4 regions of the Desulfovibrio aminophilus DSM 12254 genome follow, and region 4 is predicted to be linked to each of the others. Evidence: predicted binding sites of a transcription regulator. Region 4 holds the regulator's gene; each other region holds the start of a gene.

What was found. The regulator sigma-54, encoded in region 4, starts transcription at its own class of promoters, with help from an activator protein. The targets are predictions, from matches to a motif close to CTGGCACGGNNNNTGCTT.
Positions count from the first base shown of each region.
Region 1: the regulator sigma-54 is predicted to act here: its motif matches at 2,827-2,844, upstream of H587_RS0108150 (Flp family type IVb pilin).
Region 2: the regulator sigma-54 is predicted to act here: its motif matches at 1,961-1,978, upstream of H587_RS18515 (glycyl radical protein).
Region 3: the regulator sigma-54 is predicted to act here: its motif matches at 1,646-1,663, upstream of H587_RS0106670 (periplasmic heavy metal sensor).

Region 1 covers NZ_AUMA01000010.1:74,536-79,592, reverse strand. Annotated here, with positions in the region: gene H587_RS0108165 (vWA domain-containing protein) at 1-604, opposite strand, end outside; gene H587_RS0108160 (TadE/TadG family type IV pilus assembly protein) at 567-971, opposite strand; gene H587_RS0108155 (sigma-54-dependent transcriptional regulator) at 1,230-2,618, shown strand; gene H587_RS0108150 (Flp family type IVb pilin) at 2,924-3,103, shown strand; gene H587_RS0108145 (A24 family peptidase) at 3,255-3,800, shown strand; gene cpaB (Flp pilus assembly protein CpaB) at 3,810-4,643, shown strand; gene H587_RS0108135 (type II and III secretion system protein family protein) at 4,659-5,057, shown strand, end outside.
Region 2 covers NZ_AUMA01000022.1:12,407-17,463, reverse strand. Annotated here, with positions in the region: gene H587_RS18520 (sigma 54-interacting transcriptional regulator) at 1-1,820, opposite strand, end outside; gene H587_RS18515 (glycyl radical protein) at 2,009-4,525, shown strand; gene H587_RS0112330 (iron-sulfur cluster assembly accessory protein) at 4,595-4,876, shown strand; gene H587_RS18510 (glycyl-radical enzyme activating protein) at 4,914-5,057, shown strand, end outside.
Region 3 covers NZ_AUMA01000009.1:27,229-32,285, forward strand. Annotated here, with positions in the region: gene H587_RS0106665 (radical SAM protein) at 1-1,538, shown strand, start outside; gene H587_RS0106670 (periplasmic heavy metal sensor) at 1,708-2,169, shown strand; gene H587_RS0106675 (two-component system sensor histidine kinase NtrB) at 2,306-4,090, shown strand; gene H587_RS0106680 (sigma-54-dependent transcriptional regulator) at 4,087-5,057, shown strand, end outside.
Region 4 covers NZ_AUMA01000006.1:299,309-304,365, reverse strand. Annotated here, with positions in the region: gene H587_RS19490 (LptA/OstA family protein) at 1-829, shown strand, start outside; gene lptB (LPS export ABC transporter ATP-binding protein) at 829-1,551, shown strand; gene rpoN (RNA polymerase factor sigma-54) at 1,783-3,231, shown strand; gene hpf (ribosome hibernation-promoting factor, HPF/YfiA family) at 3,273-3,815, shown strand; gene H587_RS0103460 (PTS sugar transporter subunit IIA) at 3,817-4,266, shown strand; gene rapZ (RNase adapter RapZ) at 4,274-5,057, shown strand, end outside.

The DNA of each region.
Region 1 (5,057 bases), on a different contig from region 4:
AGCCCGAGGGATAGCCCTCGGCGTCCAGAACTTTGACCTTGCCCCGGAATGGCACCAGGCCGACGCGGGTGTTCGGGGCCGCGCCGTCGGGGATGATCAGGTCCACCAGGTCGGCGCCGGCCTCGCGCACGCGGCTGATGGGTGTGCCCTTCATGCTGCCCGTGTTGTCGATGACCAGGGCCACTTCCAGATTGTTGAATCCGGCGCAGGCCTGGGCCGCCACGCTGCCGGAATTCACTCCCAGCACGCCCAGCAAGAGCGTGTTCACCTGGGCCGTGGCCGTGACGCAGAGGCTGCGGACCTCGGAACCGGCGGCCACGTTCTGGATCTGGGCCTCGGCGTAGTTGGTGTGAACCATGTCGATGGCCGCGGGCTTGGCGATGTCCTTGGTCAGGTCCGGGTCGTAGGGCAGTTGCAGGGCTCCGGCCAGGGCCCCGGCGTCCACGGCGGCCTGGAGCCTGGTCTGGGCCAGATAGAGGTTGCCCAGGTCCAGAGCCAGCCCGGCCGCGCCCAACAGAATGGGAATGAGCACGGCCACGAGGACATGGACCGCGCCGCGCTGGCGCCTACGGCAGCGGCATGGTCGTGCGGGCAAGCAGGACATAGGGTTGGCCGCTGTTGAAGGTTTCGACCATGGACTGGGAACCGAGCATGCTTTGGTAGTCATAATCGACCTCGACGGTGACGGTCTTCTGCTCGCTGTTGACGGTCACGTTGGTGTTCAGGTTGGCGGCCGGGAGTTGCGCGGCGGTCAGGGACTGCACCAGGAATTCCACGTTGGTCGTGCTGCCTTCGCGGAGCACCAGCCGGGCGGCCTCGCGGCTGGCTTCGGAGATGATGGAATAGGTGCGGATCGCGTTGGCGCCCTCCAGGATCAGGAAAAACAGGGCGGCCAGCACGGGCAGGATGAGCGCGAACTCCACCGCCGCCATCCCCCGCTGTCCGCGCCCTCGTGCATGTCGCTTGCGCATGGCATCCTCGCTTGATCCGTTTCGGTTCCGTTCCATAGTCTCTCAAAAGCAACCCCCGTACCAAGGGGCATGAGAATTTCGCTGGCGGTGTATTTTTTTACTTATCATATTGAAGTATAAAATAATTTTTTCTATGCAAATTTCCTTGCACTGCGGATTGCAGCCCTGTGTGTGATGTGGCGATCTATTTTTTGTGGATTTCCAGACCGGGAGAGGCTAGGGTCATGAGGGGTGGCCGATGCCGCCCAGGGGGAAGCCATGACGGCCAGGATTCTGGTGGTGGACGACGACGCGGCCTTCCGGGGGATGCTCGTGGAGGCCTTGCGGGACAAGGAATTCGAGGTGGATGTCGCGGGTTCTGCCGAGGAGGGCATCCGTCTCGCCGAGGCTGGGGATTTCGACCTCGTGCTCCAGGACGTCATGCTTCCCGGCATGTCCGGCATCGAGGCTCTTCCGCACCTCAAGCGGGCCGCGCCCCTGGCCGACATCGTGGTCATGACCGCCTTTTCCAGCAGGGATTCCGCCGTGGAGGCCCTCAAGCGCGGGGCCTACGACTACTTCACCAAGCCGTTCAGCCTGGCCGAGATGGAGGTGGTCATCCGCCGGGCTTTGGAGAAACGCCGCCTCCAGGGCCAGGTCCAGGCCTTGCGTACGACCTTGGAGCGCGAGGGGCCCCTGTCACGGATCATCGGCCAGGGCCAAGCCATGTCGCGGGTCAAGGACATGCTCCAGCGGGTGGCCGGTCTGGATGCCGACGTGCTCATCACCGGCGAGTCCGGTACGGGCAAGGAACTCGTCGCCGACACCATCCACGCCCTGAGCCCCAGGGCGGCCGGTCCCTTCGTCAAGCTGAACTGCGCGGCCATCCCGGAAAACCTTCTGGAGAGCGAACTCTTCGGCCACGAGAAGGGGGCCTTCACCGGGGCCACCGCCGCCCGGCGCGGCCGCTTCGAAATGGCCCAGGGCGGCAGCATCCTCCTGGACGAGATCGGGGACATGCCCCTGCACCTTCAACCCAAGCTCCTGCGCGCCGTGGAACAGAAGCAGGTGGAGCGCGTGGGCGGCTCGCGGCCCGTGACCTTCGACGTGCGGATCATCGCGGCCACCAACCAGGATCTGCGGGACCGCGTGGAGGCCAAGGAGTTCCGGGCGGACCTCTACTATCGGTTGAACGTGGCCGCCATCCATCTGCCGCCCCTGCGTGAACGCAAGGAGGATCTGGCCTTGCTGGCCGATTTCTTCCTCGACCGGATCGGCCGCCGACTGGGGGGGGAGCCGCTGTCCCTGGCTCCCGACGCCCTGCGGCTCCTCCAGGCCCAGGACTGGCCGGGCAACGTCCGCCAACTGGCCAATACGTTGGAGCGCACGGCCATCTTCGCGGCTTCCGGCCGGATCACGGCGGCGGATTTGTCGCTGGCGCTGCAGCGGCGGGCCGAGCCGATTCCCGAAATCGTCCCACCCGAAATCGGCCTGCCGCTCAAGCGCGCTGTGAACGAGTATGAAAAGGGCCTCATCGTGCAAGCCTTGCGCCGCGCCGGGGGCGTCCAGACCGAGGCCGCCCGGCTGCTGGGAATCACGGCCAAGAACCTGTGGAACAAACTCCAGAAGCACGGCCTGGACCCGATAGCCTGCCTGCGGGTTCAGTGATCCATGAATAGTGGACTGGCGAAAAGATAGGTTTATTCAGTGTGTTATTCTATCATTCACGCTTCGCATGAAAACCGTGTGATCCACGAATCGTAGATTCCTCCTCTTCGCCAGGGCTTACTTCGCGAGGCCCGTGGCGGCTGTCTCATTTCTTCATCACAATGATTTAAAAGAATAAAATATCTCGCCTGTGCTAGCGAGACACGTCCTGGCACGGCCATTGCTCATATGGGACATCGGCCGCGCCTCCATCCCGGCGGCGCGGGTCGGAATCGGAAACCACCAAGAAGGGGAGAACGATCATGATGACCAGACTGATGCAGCTGTTCAAGGACGAGGAAGGCGTGACCGCTCTGGAATACGGCCTCATCGCCGCCCTCATCGCGGCCGTGATCATCACCGCGGTGACCACCCTGGGCACCAAGGTCAGCGGCACCTTCGACACCATCGCCGGAAAGATGCCCACCACCAGCACCGGCAGCTGATCCCGCACGACCAGACCCCGCGCCCGGCGCGGGAAACGACGGATGGGCGGGGCTCGCGGAACTTTTCCTGAAAGGACCGCGGGCCCCGCGCCCCCCGGGGGGAAAACGGGGGAACCGGCCGTCGGGCATAGCGGATCAGGAGGGGAGAGACATGGATCTGCTCATCGGCGCAATCGTCTGCGTCATGCTGTCCGTGGCCGTGGTCACGGACCTCTGGGACCAGAAGATTCCGAATCTGCTCACGCTTCCCGCGATGTTCGCCGGCCTGGCCTATCACGGGCTGGCCCGGGGCCTGGACGGCTTGGCCTTCAGCGCCGCCGGCCTGGCCCTGGGCTTGGCCGTGATGCTCGTGCCGTTCCTCCTGCGCCTCATGGGCGGGGGCGACGTGAAGCTCATGGCCGCCGTGGGCGCGTGGCTCGGCGCGGCCGATGTCTTCAGCGCCTTTCTTTTCACTTGCCTGGCGGGAGGGCTCTACGCCCTGTTCATGCTCCTGCGCTTGGGGCTGCTGCCCCGCGTCCTGCGCAACATCCGCGACGCCTTCCTGGTCCTGCTGGCCACCCGCAAGCTGGAATATGCGCCGGTTCCCGCGCCCGTCGGCAGGCCTCTGCCGCGCTTGTGCTACGGGCTGGCCATCGCCGCCGGCACCGTGTTCACTCTGGTCTACACGGCCTGGGAACGCGGAACCCTCGGCCTCTAGGAGGTTGTCGTGAGCAGAACCGTCCGCTCCCTGCTGCAGATGGTCCTGGCCCTTGTCCTGGCCCTGACCGCCGGTCTGCTTGTCTTCCGGTGGCTCTCCGCCCGCGCTCCGGCCGCGCCCGTGGCCCAGGTCACGGTGCGGACCGTGCAGGTTGTTGTCGCCGCCACCGACATGCCGAAGGGCGCCCGGATCGAGCCCGGCATGCTTCGGCTGGCTCCCTTCGTCGAGGGCAGCGAACCGTCCCAGTCCTTCCGTGCGCAGGAGTCTCTGGTGGGCCGCGTGTTGGCGCAGTCCGTGGGCAAGGGAGAGGCCGTGACCGCTCCGCGTCTGGCTCCCGAGGACGTGAAGGTGGGCGGCATCAGCGCCATGCTCGGCCCGGGCCGCAGGGCCATGGCCGTGAAGGGCAACAAGGTCATGGGACTGGCCGGGTTCATCCGCCCCGGCAATCTGGTGGACGTGCTCGTGACCCTGCCTGTCGGCGAGCGGGAGGAGAAAGTGACCAAGCTCGTGCTGGAGAAGGTTCCGGTCCTGGCCACGGGCACGGAGCTGGAGCCTTCCGGCGACGGTGAAAAGCCGTCCTCCGTGGACGTCTACACCCTGGACCTGACTCCCGAGGAGAGCGAAAAGCTGGCCCTGGCCGCCACACAGGGCACGCTCAACTTCGCCCTGAGGAACGAAGCCGACCAGGAAACCGTGCTGACCAACGGTGCGGATACGGCCGCCACCCTGGCCTCCCTGCGTCCCGTCCAGGTTCGGCCCAAGGCCGCCGCCCAGGCCGCACCGCGCCCCGCCGTGGAGGTCGAAGTGATCCGCGGCGGAACTCGCGACCGGGTGCGCTTCTAGCGCGGAGGAACGGCCATGAACGCGCGTCGATCCTTTTTCACCGCAGCCCTGGTTCTGGCCCTGTGCTGGACCCAGGCCGCCCATGCCGGGCCGGGATTCCGCATCCTGGCCACCGAGGCCCCCCAGGCCGTTCAGCTCGTGGCGGGCAAGTCCCTGATCCTGAACAGCGACTCGGACATCGCCCGCATCTCCCTGGCCGCGCCGGAACAGGCCGAGCTGGTGCTCATCTCGCCACGGCAGATCTACATCACCGGCAAGAAGACCGGGACCACCAACCTGACCCTCTGGGGCCCGGGAGATCGGGTGAACGCGGTTTACGACCTGGAGGTCGTGCCGGACGTGACCCAGCTCAAGCACATGCTGCACACCGTCCTGCCGAGCGAGGCGGGCATCCGCGTCCTATCCTCGGGCGAA
Region 2 (5,057 bases), on a different contig from region 4:
GTGGCAATGTCCCGACGTGCCAGGGTCAGTTGGCTCTTGAGGTCCGCCTCGCCATGCGGCATCGCCGGACGAGGAGTATTTTCATCTGTGTCCGGTTCCTGGTCGCACGACCAGCTCTCGAGAAGTTCCATGAACAATGTCTGGTCCGTGGGTTTGCCGCCGAGAAGGATCAGATAGCTTTCCACGAAGGAGCGCAGCTCGCGGATGTTGCCGGGCCAGGAGTATTCGCGCATGGCCTGAAGCATGGGCGCCGTCAGATCCTGGTGCGAGCTGCCGTATCGCCGCAGGATGTCATCCAGCAGAAGGGGAATGTCGGACGGACGTTCCCGGAGCGGGGGGATGTGCAGGCGGAGGGCGGCCAGACGGTAAAACAGATCGCGGCGGAATCTGTTCTCCCGCACGAGCTGCGGGAGCGGTTTGTGAGAGGCGCTCAGAACCCGGATATCCACGGGGATGACCCGGTCGCCGCCCACCCGAACAAGCTCTTTGGTTTCGAGAATGCGCAGAAGGCGTGATTGTGTTTCCAGCCCCATGTCCCCGATTTCGTCGAGAAACAGCGTTCCCTTGTGGGCCATCTCGAACACGCCCGGTTTGCCGCCGCGTTTGGCGCCGGTGAAGGCTCCCTCGGCATAGCCGAAAAGTTCGCTTTCCAACAGGGATTCGGGCAGGGCGGCGCAGTTGACCGCCACGAACGGGTGTCGGGCGCGCGGGCTGGCGTTGTGGAGGGATTGGGCCAGCAGTTCCTTGCCCGATCCGGTTTCGCCGTGAATCCAGACCGCCGCGTTGTGCGGCGCGTACAGCCGGGCCATGCGCTTGAGCCGGAGCATGGCCGGAGATTCTCCCCGAATGTCCTCCACCCGAAAATGGGCCACAAAACCGTCGGGGCGCTGACTTTCCCGGAGTTGTCCGGCCATGTTGTGGATGGCGTTCACGTCGCTGATGAAGGCCACGGCGCCCTGAAGACCTGAATGGACGGAAACGGGCAGCGTGGTCACCACGAACTGTTCCCCGTGTATTTTGACGACACAGTCCTCCCGGGGTTCGCCGTCGGTGAGCACGTCGCTGATCATCAACGCCTGGTGATGTCGGCTGAAGTCTGGGCCGCTTTTGCCGAATTGGCCGACCTTCAGCAGTTCAGCTGCCTTGGAATTGCTGAATACCGTTGCCCCCTGTTCGTTCACGCACAGCACACCTTCCCGGAACAGCTTGAGCACGGCCACCAGCTTGTCCAGACTCTCGCGTTCCACGCGCTGGGCGTTGGCGATGGCTTTCGCCTGGGCGATGGCCAGGCTGATGCTGTGCAGATTCGGCTCGATGCGCACGAAGGGAATGCCGTTTTTCTTGGCCATTGCGGCGCTCATGCCACCGCCGACAAGAACGTCCATGCCTTCCGCGATGGCGGTGCTGAGTCCATCCGACAGGCTGTCCAGGGAATCGAAGCGGATTTCCATGATGCGGACGTCGAGCAGACTTTCCACGAAGGAGGTGTCGAAGTTGTCGTCCTTATTTACAGTCAAAGCGATCCTCGGGGCGATCTTCTTCGCCTCCGCCAGGGCCTTGATGATATCCACGTCGGTTTTCTGGATCACGACGACCGACCGCCCGAGTTCATTCAGGATCGAGGATCCGAGGGAGCTGTAATACAGGATGACCTCATAGCCCTGGTCCAGGAGCCGCTGGGCCGCGAGGAGCGGGTGTTGATATGAGAAGGTAAAGAATTCCAGGGTGAAACCGGGGGCATCCGTGAAACTCCGCATGATCTGCGGCATGTTGGGAATATGGGTGACCACCGCGAAACGATAGGGGGGGGTGATGGGCATGCTTCGTTCTCCTCGCACGTTGGCGGAGGGCTCTGGTGAGAGCTCCATTTTTGAAAATATTCTCCCATCTTTGGGATGTTTCGTCTACCGGCCACTGAGCTGAAACATCTTAATAACCTAAAATTATTTATTTTATTATTGTGGCATGCTGCTTGCTCTTTTCGGGACAAGCTCACGCTGCATTTTGCATGCATAACCGTATACAGGAGAGGCTCATCATGAGTGCTATACAGGACATTGGAAAGGATGAATCGCTTTTGTCGACGCAAGGAGCCGCTTGCGGAGGGGCACATGACCCTGATGGGTTGTTGACGAATGCCGTTCAGCGCAAACGCTGTCTGGACGCTGTGGCGAAGATGAAGGAGTTTCTTTATAATGCGCCGCAGAAAGTAGATATAGAACGCCTGTCGTGTCTCCTTGATACATACAAGGAACATTCGAACGAACCGGTCATCATCCTGAGGGCTAAGATTTTTGAGAACCTGTTGAGCAGGAAGAAGCTCTATATCGACGACAACCCCATCGTCGGCACGGTCACCAGCCGCCCCGCCGGTGTCTACATTTATCCGGAATGGGATTCCGAGTGGATCATCAAGGAGATGAACCAGGCCATGATGAGCCACCTGGGCAAGGTGGACATCACCGACGAGGAAAAGGCCCTCATGCGCGAGGCGGCCAAGTTTTTCAAGACCCGCAGCGCAACGGCCAAGGCGCATGAACTGTCGCGCCAGATGCATGGCTACGACCCCAAGGACGACATCAAGTCCGGCCTGTTCACGGAGACCACGACCTTCACGGTCGGTGCGGGCAACGTGGACTACGCCATGTTCATCAATCGAGGCCTGGCCGAAATCATCAATGAGACGGAAGAGACGTTGCGCGGCTTGTCGGTGACGGACGAAAACACCTCACGCATCGACTTCTATCGCGCCGTGCTCATTTCCCTGCGAGCCCTGGTGCATCTGGCCAACCGCTATGCCGACTTGGCCGAGGAGATGGCCGGACAGGCCGACGACCCCGTGCGCAAGGCCGAACTGCTTGAGATCGCCAATGTCTGCCGCCACGTGCCGGAGCATGCGCCGCGCAACTTCCGCGAGGCCGTGCAGTCCTGGTGGTTCCTGCACTTGGGCATCCAGATCGAGCAAAGCGGCTGCGGCTCCTCCCCGGGACGTCTGGGCCAGTACCTCGATCCCTACTATCAGGCGGACAAGGCGAACGGCCTGACCCGGGACGACGCCATCGCCTGGCTCAAGTGTCTGTTCGTGAAGATCCTGGAGTACGGCTACTATCAGGGCATCTCCTATTCCCAGCTGACCTCCGGCCACACGGGCCACACCATCAACGTGGGCGGTCTCGACGCCGCGGGCAAGGACGCCACCGCGGAACTGGACTACCTGTTGCTCGACACCCAGATCGACCTGCGCAACATCCAGCCCACCATCACCGTGCTTTATCACGACGCGCTCAAGGAGGATTTCCTGCTCAAGGCCATTGAGCTCGAACGCACCGGCCTGGGACAGCCGCAGTGGATGAACACCAAGATCATCATCGAACGGCTTTTGACCCGCCATGCCCGGTGCGGCATCACCATCGAGGATGCGCGCAACTGCATCAACATGAGTTGCGTGGGCACGGGCGTGGCCGGAAAGACCGCCTTCATCCGTGAGAACGCGTCCTTCAACTTGGCGAAATGCATGGAACTCGCGCTGCACGACGGGCGCGATCCTGAAACCAGGAAGCAGATCGGCGCGCACACCGGCGACCCGCTCCAGTTCTCCGATTTCGAACAGGTCTTCGCGGCCTACAGCGCTCAGGTTCGGCACATGTTCGAGAAGATCCGCCCCTACGGATCCATCTCCAACAAGGCCCTGGGCGACACCGTGCCCGGCCCCTTCCGCTCGGCCATGTACGGCGGATGCCTGAAGCGCGGCAAGCACGAATACGACGGCGGCCCGGACTACTACCTGTATTACGTCATCAGCACCGCCGGCGTGGACGCGGCCAACTCCCTGGCGGCCATCAGGCATCTCGTCTTCGACACCCGCCAGTTGACCATGGCCCGCCTCATGGAGGCCTTGGACGCCAACTTCGAGGGTCATGAGGACGTCAAGGCCATGTGCCTCAACGCTCCCAAGCACGGCAACGCCGATCCGGCAGTGGACGCCCTGGTGCGGCGAGTCTACGACGACGCCATGGACCATTTCCGCGCCGTCGATGCGAACTACTACGGCAAGCATATCGCCAACATCGAGGCCTACTCGCTGTCCATCCACAACTACTTCGGCATGCTGACCGGCGCGTTGCCCAATGGACGCGCCAAGGGCATGCCTCTCACGGACGCCAGCGTTTCGGCCATGCCCGGCACGGACAAGAAGGGCCCCCTGGCCCTGATCAGCTCCGCGGCACAGGCCCTGGACACGGTCAAGTACGGCTCGAATCACTTCAACATGAAGTTCCACCCCACCAGCGTGGAAGGGATCGCGGGAGCCCGCAAGCTGCTTTCGCTCATCAAGGCCTACATGGACATGGGCGGGTCGCACATCCAGTTCAACATCGTCAGCTCCGACACCCTGCGCAAGGCGCAGGACAAGCCGGAAGACCACAAGACGCTGACGGTGCGCGTGGCGGGTTTCAGCGCCTACTTCACGCGGCTGCACAAGGGGGTGCAGAACGAGATCATCGCCCGTACCGAGCAGAGATTCTAACCCCGACACGCGACGCCCGGAGAGGCTGCTCCGGGCGTCGCGATCCAGAACCGTTCAAGGAGAGAAACAATGCGGATCACGCCGGAAGCTAAAGAGAAAATGATTGAATTCCTGGATGGATGCGGGGACAGTTTCATCCGCGTCGGGCGTCAGGCCTGCGGCGGCGGCTGTTCGGTCAAGCTCAACCTGGGGGTCACCCTGGATGATGCCTTCGACGAGAAGGAAGACATGAAGTTGGACATCGACGGCCTGACCATCGTGGTCGACAGGATCTTGTACGAGTCCATGCGGGATGCGGTCATATCCATTGAGGAAGGCAAGGGAATCGTCGTTTCATGCTGCAAGAAGTAAGCAGTGATCGGAAACAGCGAGATGCTTGGGTAATGCCATGAAGCACGAAGACAGCGGCGTCGTTTTCGACATCCAGCATTACAGCCTGCACGACGGTCCTGGAGTGCGATCAACCATCTTCTTCAAGGGGTGTCCCTTGTCTTGTCGATGGTGCAGCAATCCAGAGTCCCAGAGCCGGTAT
Region 3 (5,057 bases), on a different contig from region 4:
GGCAGGCCGTGTACCGGCTGCTGGCCGCCGAGGCGGAACTCTCGGTGGAGCGGTTCTTCCTCGGCCGGGGGCACGACGTCCCCCTGTCGGAAGAAGGCAAGGCATCCCTGTCCTCGTTCCCGGTTCTGGCCTTGAGCGTCTCGTTCGAGGAGGACGTCCTCCGCCTCCTCCGAGCGCTCAAGGCCGCGGGAATCCCCAGGCTGCGAAGTGAGCGGCCCGATCCGCCCCTGCTGGTGGCGGGCGGGCCGCTCTGTTTTCTCAATCCCGCCCCCCTGGCCCCGTTCTGCGACCTGATCTGGGTGGGCGAGGCCGAGGCGGGCTTCGCGGACCTTCTCCGCGAACTCAAGGGGCACCTCTTCTCCGGCGGCGATCCCCAGGACTTTCTGGCCGCCGTGGCCGACCGGCCGGGCGTCTACGTCCCGGGCCGCACCCGCGCGGCCACGCCCAGGGTCGTGGCCGGGGACGGCGGCCCGCTCCTGGCCGAGCCCGCCTTCTCTTGCTTCACCGGACCCGAGGCCGTCTTCAAGGACGCCCTGCTCCTGGAAGTCAACCGGGGCTGTCCCTACGGCTGCCGCTTCTGCGCCGCCGGATACATCTACCGCCCGCCGCGCCACGCGGCCCTGGCCGACCTCCAGGCCATCGTGGAGGACATCCGGCCGCCCAAGGTCGGACTGGTGGGCACGGCCCTCACGGACTGGCCGGACCTGCTGCCCTTCCTGCGCTGGCTCGACGAACGCAAGGTGAAGTTCTCCCTCTCCTCCCTGCGCGCCGACGGGCTCACCGAGGAACTGCTGACCTTTCTGCGCGCCTGCGGGGTGCGCACCGTGACCCTGGCCCTGGAGGCCCCCAGCCGCCGCCTGCGGCTGGCCGCCAGCAAGAAGCTGGAGGAGGCCGACTTCCTGCGCGCCGTGGAACTCTGCGCCCGCCACGGGGTCAACCACCTGCGGGTCTACTGCATCATCGGCTGGCCCGACGAGAACGAGGCCGACTACGAGGAGTTTTCCGGCTTCCTGGGCGAGATCGCGACCGCCCGGGAGCGCGGACAGGTGCGCAAGAAGGAGTTCCTGCGCCTGACCCTGGGCGTGAGCTGCCTGGTGCCCAAACCCTGGACACCGTTCCAGTGGGCGCCCATGGCCTCCGAGGAATACCTGGACGACGCCCTGCGCCGGATCAAGGCCATGCTCAAGCCCTACAAGGGTTTCAGCCTGTCCGGCGACGACGCCTTCCTGGCCCGGGTCCAGGGCCTCATCTCGCGGGGCGGCGAGGACGTGGCCGAACTTCTGCTTCTGGCCGCCGACCACGGCGGCTGGAAAAAAGGCCTGGCCCTCTGGGGCGGCGACATGTCCGCCGTGCTGGACCACGAGCGCGGCAAGGACGAGGCCTTTCCCTGGGAGGTCGTGGACCTGGGCGTCCGCCGCGAACACCTCCGGCGCGAGTGGGAGCGGAGCAAACAGGCCAAGCCCTCCCCGGGATGCCCACCGGCGGGCTGCGAGGCCTGCGGCGTCTGCGGCCTGGGCCGCCGCCGAAACGGAACCTAGCGCCACGCCTGCACTCTCTTGCACAATCCGCGAAAATTGTGCATCATATTGCACAAATAGGCGCTTCAATTTGAGCGCAACACATCGGTATACAATGGGAATCATCCTTGGCACGGTCCCTGCTATTCCTCTTCATTCTTTCCCGCACCGTGCACATGGAGGTATGCGCATGAGCAAACGTTCGGTAATGGCGATCGCGGCCCTGGCCGCCCTGCTGGCCCTCTCGGCCGTGGCCTTCGCGGGCCAGGGACGCGGACCGGGAGGCGGCATGGGCTCGCTCTACGCCGGGCTGACCCCGGAGAAACAGGCCGCCGTGGACAAGATCTTCGAGAAGCATCAGAAGAAGATCTTCGAGCTGCGGGAGCAGTATTGGGCCAAGGACACCGAGCTGGACGCCTTGACCGCCTCGGGCAAGGCCGAGAAGGCCGACATCCAGTCCCTGGTGGCCGACATGTCCAAGATCCGGCTTCAACTGGACCAGGAGCGTCAGGCCTTGGCCGCCGAACTGTCCAAGGAAACCGGCGTGAAGTTCGGTCCCGGCGGCGGTTTCGGCCCCGGCATGGGCTTCGGTCCTGGCGGCTGCCCCGGCTACGGCGGCTGCGCCGGGTCCGGCGGCTGCCCCGCATACTAGAAGGTTTCTTCGTCAATCACCGGGAACGCGCGGGGCGGTTCGGGATGGCCCCGGGCCGCCCCTGTCCGCGTCCCGAGGGGATCGACGGAACCGGTCCCGGCCGCGCACGCTCGGGCCGCCGGAACCCGGAACAGGCATGGAAATCCGTCAGTCGAACAAGGAACAGGGGCCCATCGTGGCCGCGGTCCTGGCCCTCATCCTCCTGGGCCTGGGCAGTCTTTTCCTGACCTGGCAGAGCATCGAACGCCAGCGTCGGATCGTGGACGAGCACATGGTCCTTTCCGGCCGGGCCATTCTCTCCGGCGTCGAGGCCAACCTCTCCCGGGCCATGCGCGGCCTGCGCCAGAGCCCGAACATGGCCGGCGCGGCCCGCTCCCTGATCAAGGAACTGCTCCAGGAACTCGCCACTTCCGACGACATCGCCTTCGCCGGGATCTACGGCCCGGACGGCGGACTGCTCATCTCTTCCGGCAAGGACTCCGAAGAGTCCAAGCCGGGCCTGCCCGCCGAAGCCCTGGAATCCCTGGAGCGCGACGGTTTCTGGTTCGGACTGGCGCTCATCGGGAACAAGCGTGTCCTGCTCTCCGGGCTCCAGGCCCGGCCCGGACTCTCCATGTTCTGCAATTTCGCCGGACGCCCGCACGAGTCCGAAGAGGAGCCCGGCCTTGGCCGCGGCCGCGGCGGCATGGGCTTCGGCCGCCACCAGGGCGGCGAGGCTCCGCCGGTCTACCTCGTGGTGGGTCTGAACGCCGAGCGCCACCTGACCCAGTTCAACCAGTACCGCCGCGCGGCCCTGATCCAGACCGGCTATGTGCTCCTGGCCGCCATAGTGCTCTGGTCCCTGGCCTTCGCCTACCTCCGCCGCCGCGAACAGGCGCAGAAGCTCGTGCGCCTGGAACAGTTCCAGTCCAAGCTCCTGGACCACATGCCCGACGGTCTGGTGACCCTGGGCAGCAACGGCGAAATCCTGGCCGCCAACGGCTCGGCCGTTCGCCTGCTGTGCAGCGAGGACTGCAAGGACGCGGCCTGCCTGGCCGGACGCAACTGGTCCGAGTTCCCCTTCCCCGCCGGACAGGGTCGCCCGGAATGGCGGCAGCACGAATACCGGGGTCAGCTCCTGGAAGTTCTGGCCCTGCCCTACCGCAACGCCGAGGAGGAGAAGGGCGCGCCGGACAGCCTCGTGCTCATCCGCGACCGCACCGAAATCCGGGCCCTGGAGGAAGACCTCAACGAGGCCCGCCGTCTGGCCGCCATCGGCTCCCTGGCCGCGGGCGTGGCCCACGAGGTGCGCAACCCCCTGAGCTCCCTGCGCGGCTTCGCCCAGCTCTTCGCCGACAAGCTCAAGGGCCAGAAGCCCCTGGACTCCTACGCCGCCACCATGGTCCAGGAGGCCGACCGCCTGAACCGCGTGGTCACGGACCTGCTTTTCCTGGCCCGCCCCCGGGAGCTGGCTCCCGCCGAAATCGACTTGGCCCAGGCCGGAGCCACGCTCTTCGACCTGCTCAAGCTCGACCTGGAGCACAAACACGTGGCCGCGACCCTGGACCTGGAAGCCCCGACGGTCCACGCCGACCCCGACGGACTCCGGCAGGTGCTCCTGAACCTGGCGGTGAACAGCCTGGAGGCCCTCGGCGAGGAAGGCGGACGCATCGAGATATCCTCGCGCCGCAACGGCTCGGGCGTCTGGATCACTGTCACGGACAACGGCCCGGGCATGCCCGAGGAGGTCCGCCGCCAGGCCCTGGAGCCCTTCTTCACCGCCAAGACCCAGGGCACGGGCCTCGGACTGGCCATCGTCCAGACCATCATGCGCGGGCACAAGGGCAAGGTGCTCATCGAGTCCGAGCCCGGCCGGGGCGCCAGCGTGAAGCTCTTCTTCCCCGATCCGGCGCCCGCCGCCGAAACCACGGAGACCCTATGAACGACGACATCCGCACCGTGCTCGTGGTGGACGACGAGGCCGGGCATCGGCTCATGGTCCGCGCCGTCCTGGAGGACGCGGGCTGGAACGTGCTCGAGGCCGGTTCCGGCGAGGCCGCCCTCCAGGTTCTGTCCCGCCAGCCCGGGGGCCTGCCCCACGTGGCCCTGGTGGACATGCGCATGCCCGGCATGGACGGCCTGACGCTCCTGCGCGAACTGCACGCCCGGCGGCCCGGCCTGCCCGTGGTCCTGCTCACCGCCTTCGGCTCGGTGGGCACGGCCGTGGAGGCCATGAAACACGGGGCCTTCGACTATCTGACCAAGCCCGCCGACAACGAGGAACTCAAGGCCGTCCTGGACAAGAGCTACGAGTACCGCCGCCTGCTGGACGAGAACGACCGCCTGCGCCGCCGCGCCGGGGGCGAGGGCCCCGTGCTCGTGGGCGCGAGCGCGGGCATGAATCATGTGCGCGAACTCATCGACCAGGCCGGCCCCAGCGAGGCCTCGGTGCTCATTCTGGGCGAGTCCGGCACGGGCAAGGAGCTGGTGGCCGAGGGCCTGCACCGGGCCAGTTCCCGGGCCGCCCGGCCGCTCATCAAGGTCAACTGCGCGGCCCTGCCGGAAAACCTGCTGGAAAGCGAACTCTTCGGCTACGTCAAGGGCGCCTTCACCGGCGCGGTCAAGGACAAACCCGGCCGCTTCCAACTGGCCGCCGGGGGCACGCTCTTCCTGGACGAGATCGGGGAGATGCCCGCCGCGCTCCAGGCCAAGCTTCTGCGCGCCCTGCAGGAGAAGGTCGTGGAGCCCCTGGGCGGGGTCAAGGCCGTGGAGACCGACGTGCGCGTGGTGGCAGCCACCAACCGAGATCTGGCCGCCGAGATCAAGGCCGGACGCTTCCGCGAAGATCTCTATTACCGCCTGGCCGTGCTGGAGATCGACATCCCGCCCCTGCGCGACCGGGTGGAGGA
Region 4 (5,057 bases):
GCCCCTGCCGGTTTCCAGCATCATCCCTTCGGAGATCAAGGCCGCCGCCATAAAAGTCTCCGTGCGCACGGCCCGGGCGGTCAACTCTCCGATTTCCGCCACGCTGGCTCCCGGCCAGCGCGTCCAGGCCGCCTTCCTCCGCGACGGCTGGTTCGCCGTCTTCAAGTTGGACGACAAGAACCTTGAAGAATCCAAGGCTCTCGGCTTCGTTCACGCCTCGGAACTGCTGCCCGAGACTCCCGGGGTGAAGCCCCTGGCCCAGCTTTCGACACCGGCGGCGTCTTCCAAATCGACGACGCCGGAGCCGACCGCTCCCGTCGCCTCGCGTTCCGAGATCACCGAGGCGGTCCAACCGGTCCCCGTGGTTCCCGGTGAAACACCGTCCGCCACGACAGAGGCCCAGACTCCGGTGAAAATCACCGCCGATCGGATGACCTATGTGGAGAAGGACCGCAAGGTGACCTTCTCGGGCAACGTCCAGGCCGAGCACGAAGGTTTGCATCTCTGGGCGACCACCCTTTCTGCCTACTTCACCGAGGCGGGCAAGGGCGCCAAGGACGTGGCCGACAACATCGAGCGCATCGTGGCCGACGGCGGTGTGAAGATGAAGAAGGAAAAAAGCGAAGGCACCTGCCAGACCCTGATCTACTTCGTGAAGGACGGCGTCCTGCGCATGGAGGGCAACCCCCGGCTGAACGACGGCGCCAACAGCGTCGCCGGGGAAGTCATCAAGTTCTACGTCAAGGACAACCGCAGCGAGGTGCTCGGCGGACAGAACAAACGGGTGGAAGCCATCTTCCGTGTGCCCGAGGGGGCGAAGAAACCCTGATGGCCGGTCTCATCGCCACGAACCTAAAGAAGCGGTACGGCAACCGCGAGGTGGTCCACGACATCCACCTGAATCTCTCTCCCCGCGAGGTGGTCGGTCTGCTCGGCCCCAACGGCGCGGGCAAGACGACCACCTTCTATATGCTCGTGGGCATCGTCCGGCCCAACGGCGGGGAAGTGCTCCTGGAAGACCAGCCCATCACCGACCGACCACTGCACGAACGGGCCCGTCTCGGCATGTCCTACCTGCCTCAGGAAAGCTCCATCTTCCGCAAGCTCACCGTGCGCCAGAACCTCCAGATCATCCTGGAGCAGTCCGCTCTCTCGCCGGAGCGGCAACGCAAGCGCGCCGACGAACTCATGGACCAATTCGGCATCAAGCGACTGGCGGACCAGCCCGCCATGTACCTTTCCGGCGGCGAACGACGGCGGCTGGAAATCGCCAGGGCGCTCATTCTGGACCCAAAGTTCATCCTCCTGGATGAACCCTTCGCGGGCATCGACCCAATAGCGGTCATCGACATCCAGGAGATCATCTCCATGCTCAAGAAGATGGGCATGGGCATCCTCATCTCGGACCACAATGTGCGCGAAACCCTGAATATCTGCGATCGCGCCTATCTGGTCTACGAAGGCACGATCATTCTCGAGGGCACCCCGGAAGAGATCGTGCGCGACAGCAAGGCCCGCCAGCTTTACCTGGGCGAAGATTTCAGCCTCTGACCGCCCAGCCTTTTCCGTTTGCCCGCCGTGCCGGCCCGATTTACATGCCTCGCCAGACTTGGTACACTTTTTTCATGTCGGCGGTCTTCATCGAAAAACCAATACGGACGGGGAGTTCCGCGAGATCCTTGGTTGCGCCGTCCGGGTGACTGTGGCACAATGAAGCCGTAACGTGAAAAAATAAGCTGAATCGGGCCGCCCAAACGGCCCATAAAGGATGTTTCGGGCGTCATGGGACTTGAACTGAGACAACAACTCAAGCTCTCGCAGCAGCTGGTCATGACCCCCCAGTTGCAGCAGGCCATCAAGCTGTTGCAGCTCTCGCGCCTGGAGCTGGTGGAAACGGTTCAGCAGGAGCTTCTGGAGAATCCTTTTTTGGAGGAAGCCGAGACCGAACGTTCGGACCTGCCCATGGAAGAAATGCCCGTGGAGGTGGACCAGACCACGGCCACGCCTGAAATGACTTCCCCGGAACGCAGCGAGGAGATGATCCGCAGCACGGACTGGGAGAACTACCTGGGCGAATTTTCCAGCATCTCCAAGCAGGCCCAGGTTCGCGAAACCGAGATACCGGAGGAGGGCGTCTCCTTCGAGGCCCGCTTGGCCAGCAAGCCTTCTCTGGACGGCCACCTGAGTTGGCAGATGCGCCTGTCGCACTTCACCCCGCGGGAACTGGACATCGGCGAGGCGGTCATCGGCAACCTGGATTCCGGCGGCTATCTGCATGCCGACATGGACGACATTCGGGCCATGGTGCCCGACGCCGCGGACGAGGAGATCGAGGCCGTCATCCACCGCATCCAGCGCCTGGACCCGGTGGGCGTGGCCGCGCGCACTCCTCGCGAATGCCTGCTCGTGCAGCTCGAGATCCTGGGCGAGACCGACCCCATCCTGCTCTCACTGGTGGACGAGCACCTGGAAGACCTCGAAAAGAAGCGCTACAAGCCACTGGCCCGCAAGTTCAAGATCGACATGGAGGAGCTCAAGCACTACCTGGAAATCATCCAGAAGCTTGATCCCATGCCCGGGGCCAACTTCTCCAGCACCGAGCCGCACTACGTCTCCCCGGACGTCTTCGTCTACAAGTACGGCGACGATTTCATCATCGTACTCAACGAGGATGGACTGCCGCGCCTTCAGTTGAACACCTTTTTCGCCGACTCCCTGTCCCAGACCGCGGGCAAGGAAAAGGACTACGTCCAGGAGAAGATGCGCTCGGCGGCCTGGCTCATGAAGAGCCTCTACCAGCGTCAGCGCACCCTCTACAAGGTCGTGGAGAGCATCGTGCGCTTCCAGCGCGAGTTCTTCGAGTACGGCGTGACCAAGCTCAAGCCGCTCATACTCAAGGAAGTGGCCGAGGACATCGGCATGCACGAGTCCACGGTCAGCCGCATCACCACGAGCAAGTACGTGGCCACGCCGCACGGCGTGTTCGAGCTGAAGTTCTTCTTCAACAGCGCCCTGGACCTGGAGGACGGCACCCAGGTCGGTTCCGAGAGCGTCAAGGCCCTGATCAAAAAGCTCATCGGCGAGGAGGATCCCAAGCACCCCCTGTCCGACGAGCGCATCGGGGAAATCCTCAAGGATCACCTCAAGGTGGACATCGCCCGCCGCACGGTGGCCAAGTACCGTTCGGCCATGAACATCGCCTCTTCGTCCAAGCGCAAGGACATTCTCTGACCCTTGGCCCGTACACTCCTTACTCGAACAGGAGGATACATATGAACATCTCCTTCAACTTCAAGAATTTCGACCCGTCCGAGCATCTCAAGGAATACGCCGAGTCGCGTTTCGAGAAGCTCTCCAAGTTCATTTCCGACGCCGAGGATCCCGAACTGCAGGTCAACCTCTCCGTGGAGAAGTTCCGCCACAAGGCCGACGTGGTCTTCCTGGCCGACAATCTGCATCTTTCTGCCTACGAAGAGTCCGAGGACATGTACTCGACCATCGACATGGTCTTGGACAAGCTCGAAGCCCAATTGCGCCGGATGCGCGAGAAGCAGAAGGACCGCCGCCGCGCGGGCCGCGAACGGGCAGTGAGCATGGGCGTGCTGACCTTCATCGAGGAATCGGGGAAGCGCACCCCGTCCATCGCCGAGATGGACAAGTACGAGCCCAAGCCCATGAGCGTGGACGAGGCCGCCATGCAACTGGAGTCCAGGAGTTACGACTTCCTGGTCTTCCGCAACTCTGAGACTGATGGCCTGAACGTCATCTACCGGCGCAAGAACGGCGACTTCGGGCTCATCGACCCTGGAATCTGAAATGCGGCTTTCGGAATACCTGTCGCGGGACTTGGTCCTCTCGGACCTCAAGGCCACGGCCAAGGCCGATGTTCTGGCGGAGTTGACGGCGTCTCTGGCCGCCCTGACCCCGCCGGTCGATCCGGACGAGGCCGTGGCCGTCCTGCTTGAACGCGAAAGCCTCGGCACCACCGGCATCGGGGACGGCATCGCCATCCCTCACGGCAAGCTGCCGGGGCTGACCCAGATCGTGGTTGTGGCGGGGCGGAGCATCCAGGGCGTCGAATTCGATTCCCTGGACTTCAAGCCCTGCCACATCTTCTTTCTCGTGCTGGCGCCCGAGCAGGTGGCCGGTCTGCATCTGCGCATCCTGGCCCACATTTCTCGACTGCTCAAGGACGACTCCTTCCGGCGGAGCTTCATCTCCGCTCCGAACAGCCAGGCCCTCTGGGACCTGCTGAACGACAGGTGAGGCGCTGGTGGGGGATACCCGAAGCTTCTCGGTCATCGTGGTCTCGGGTCTCTCGGGCTCGGGCAAGAGCACGGCCCTCAAGGTCTTCGAGGATCTGGGCTTCTTCGTCGTCGACGGCCTGCCCGCAAGCCTGACGCCCAAGCTGGTGAGTCTCTTCCGTGAGCAGGACAGCAAGCACCGGGGTCTGGTGCTGGGACTGGATCTGCGCCAGATGGACTTTCCCGAGGAGTGGCGCAAGGCTTTCGGAGAATTGAAGAAACAGGGCGTCCGGACGCACATCGTCTTTCTGGAGGCCAGGCTGTCCGAACTGGTGCGACGCTACGCCACCACCCGCCGACCGCATCCCCTGGAAAGCCGGAGCCTCGGCCTGGAGCAGGCCTTGGAGACTGAGAAGGTGCTCCTGGACCCTCTGCGCAAGCGGGCCGACCTGGTGATCGACACCACCAATTATTCCATTCACGACCTTCGCCGGACCCTGCAGGAGAAGTGGACCTCGCTGGAGCAGGAAGTGGGTGTGCTGCGGGTCCACATCATCTCCTTCGGCTTCAAGTACGGCGTCCCCATCGAATCGGATCTGCTTTTCGATCTGCGTTTTTTGCCCAACCCCTATTTCGACGAGAACCTCCGGCCCCTGTCCGGCAAGGACACAATCATCGCGGACTACGTTCTGGCCAATGACCCTGGGGCGACGTTCCGGAGTAAGTTCTTGGACTTTCTCTCCTATCTCCTGCCCTTGTACCTGGCCGAGGGACGCTATCGCGTGACCCTTGCCCTGGGCTGCACCGGCGGCC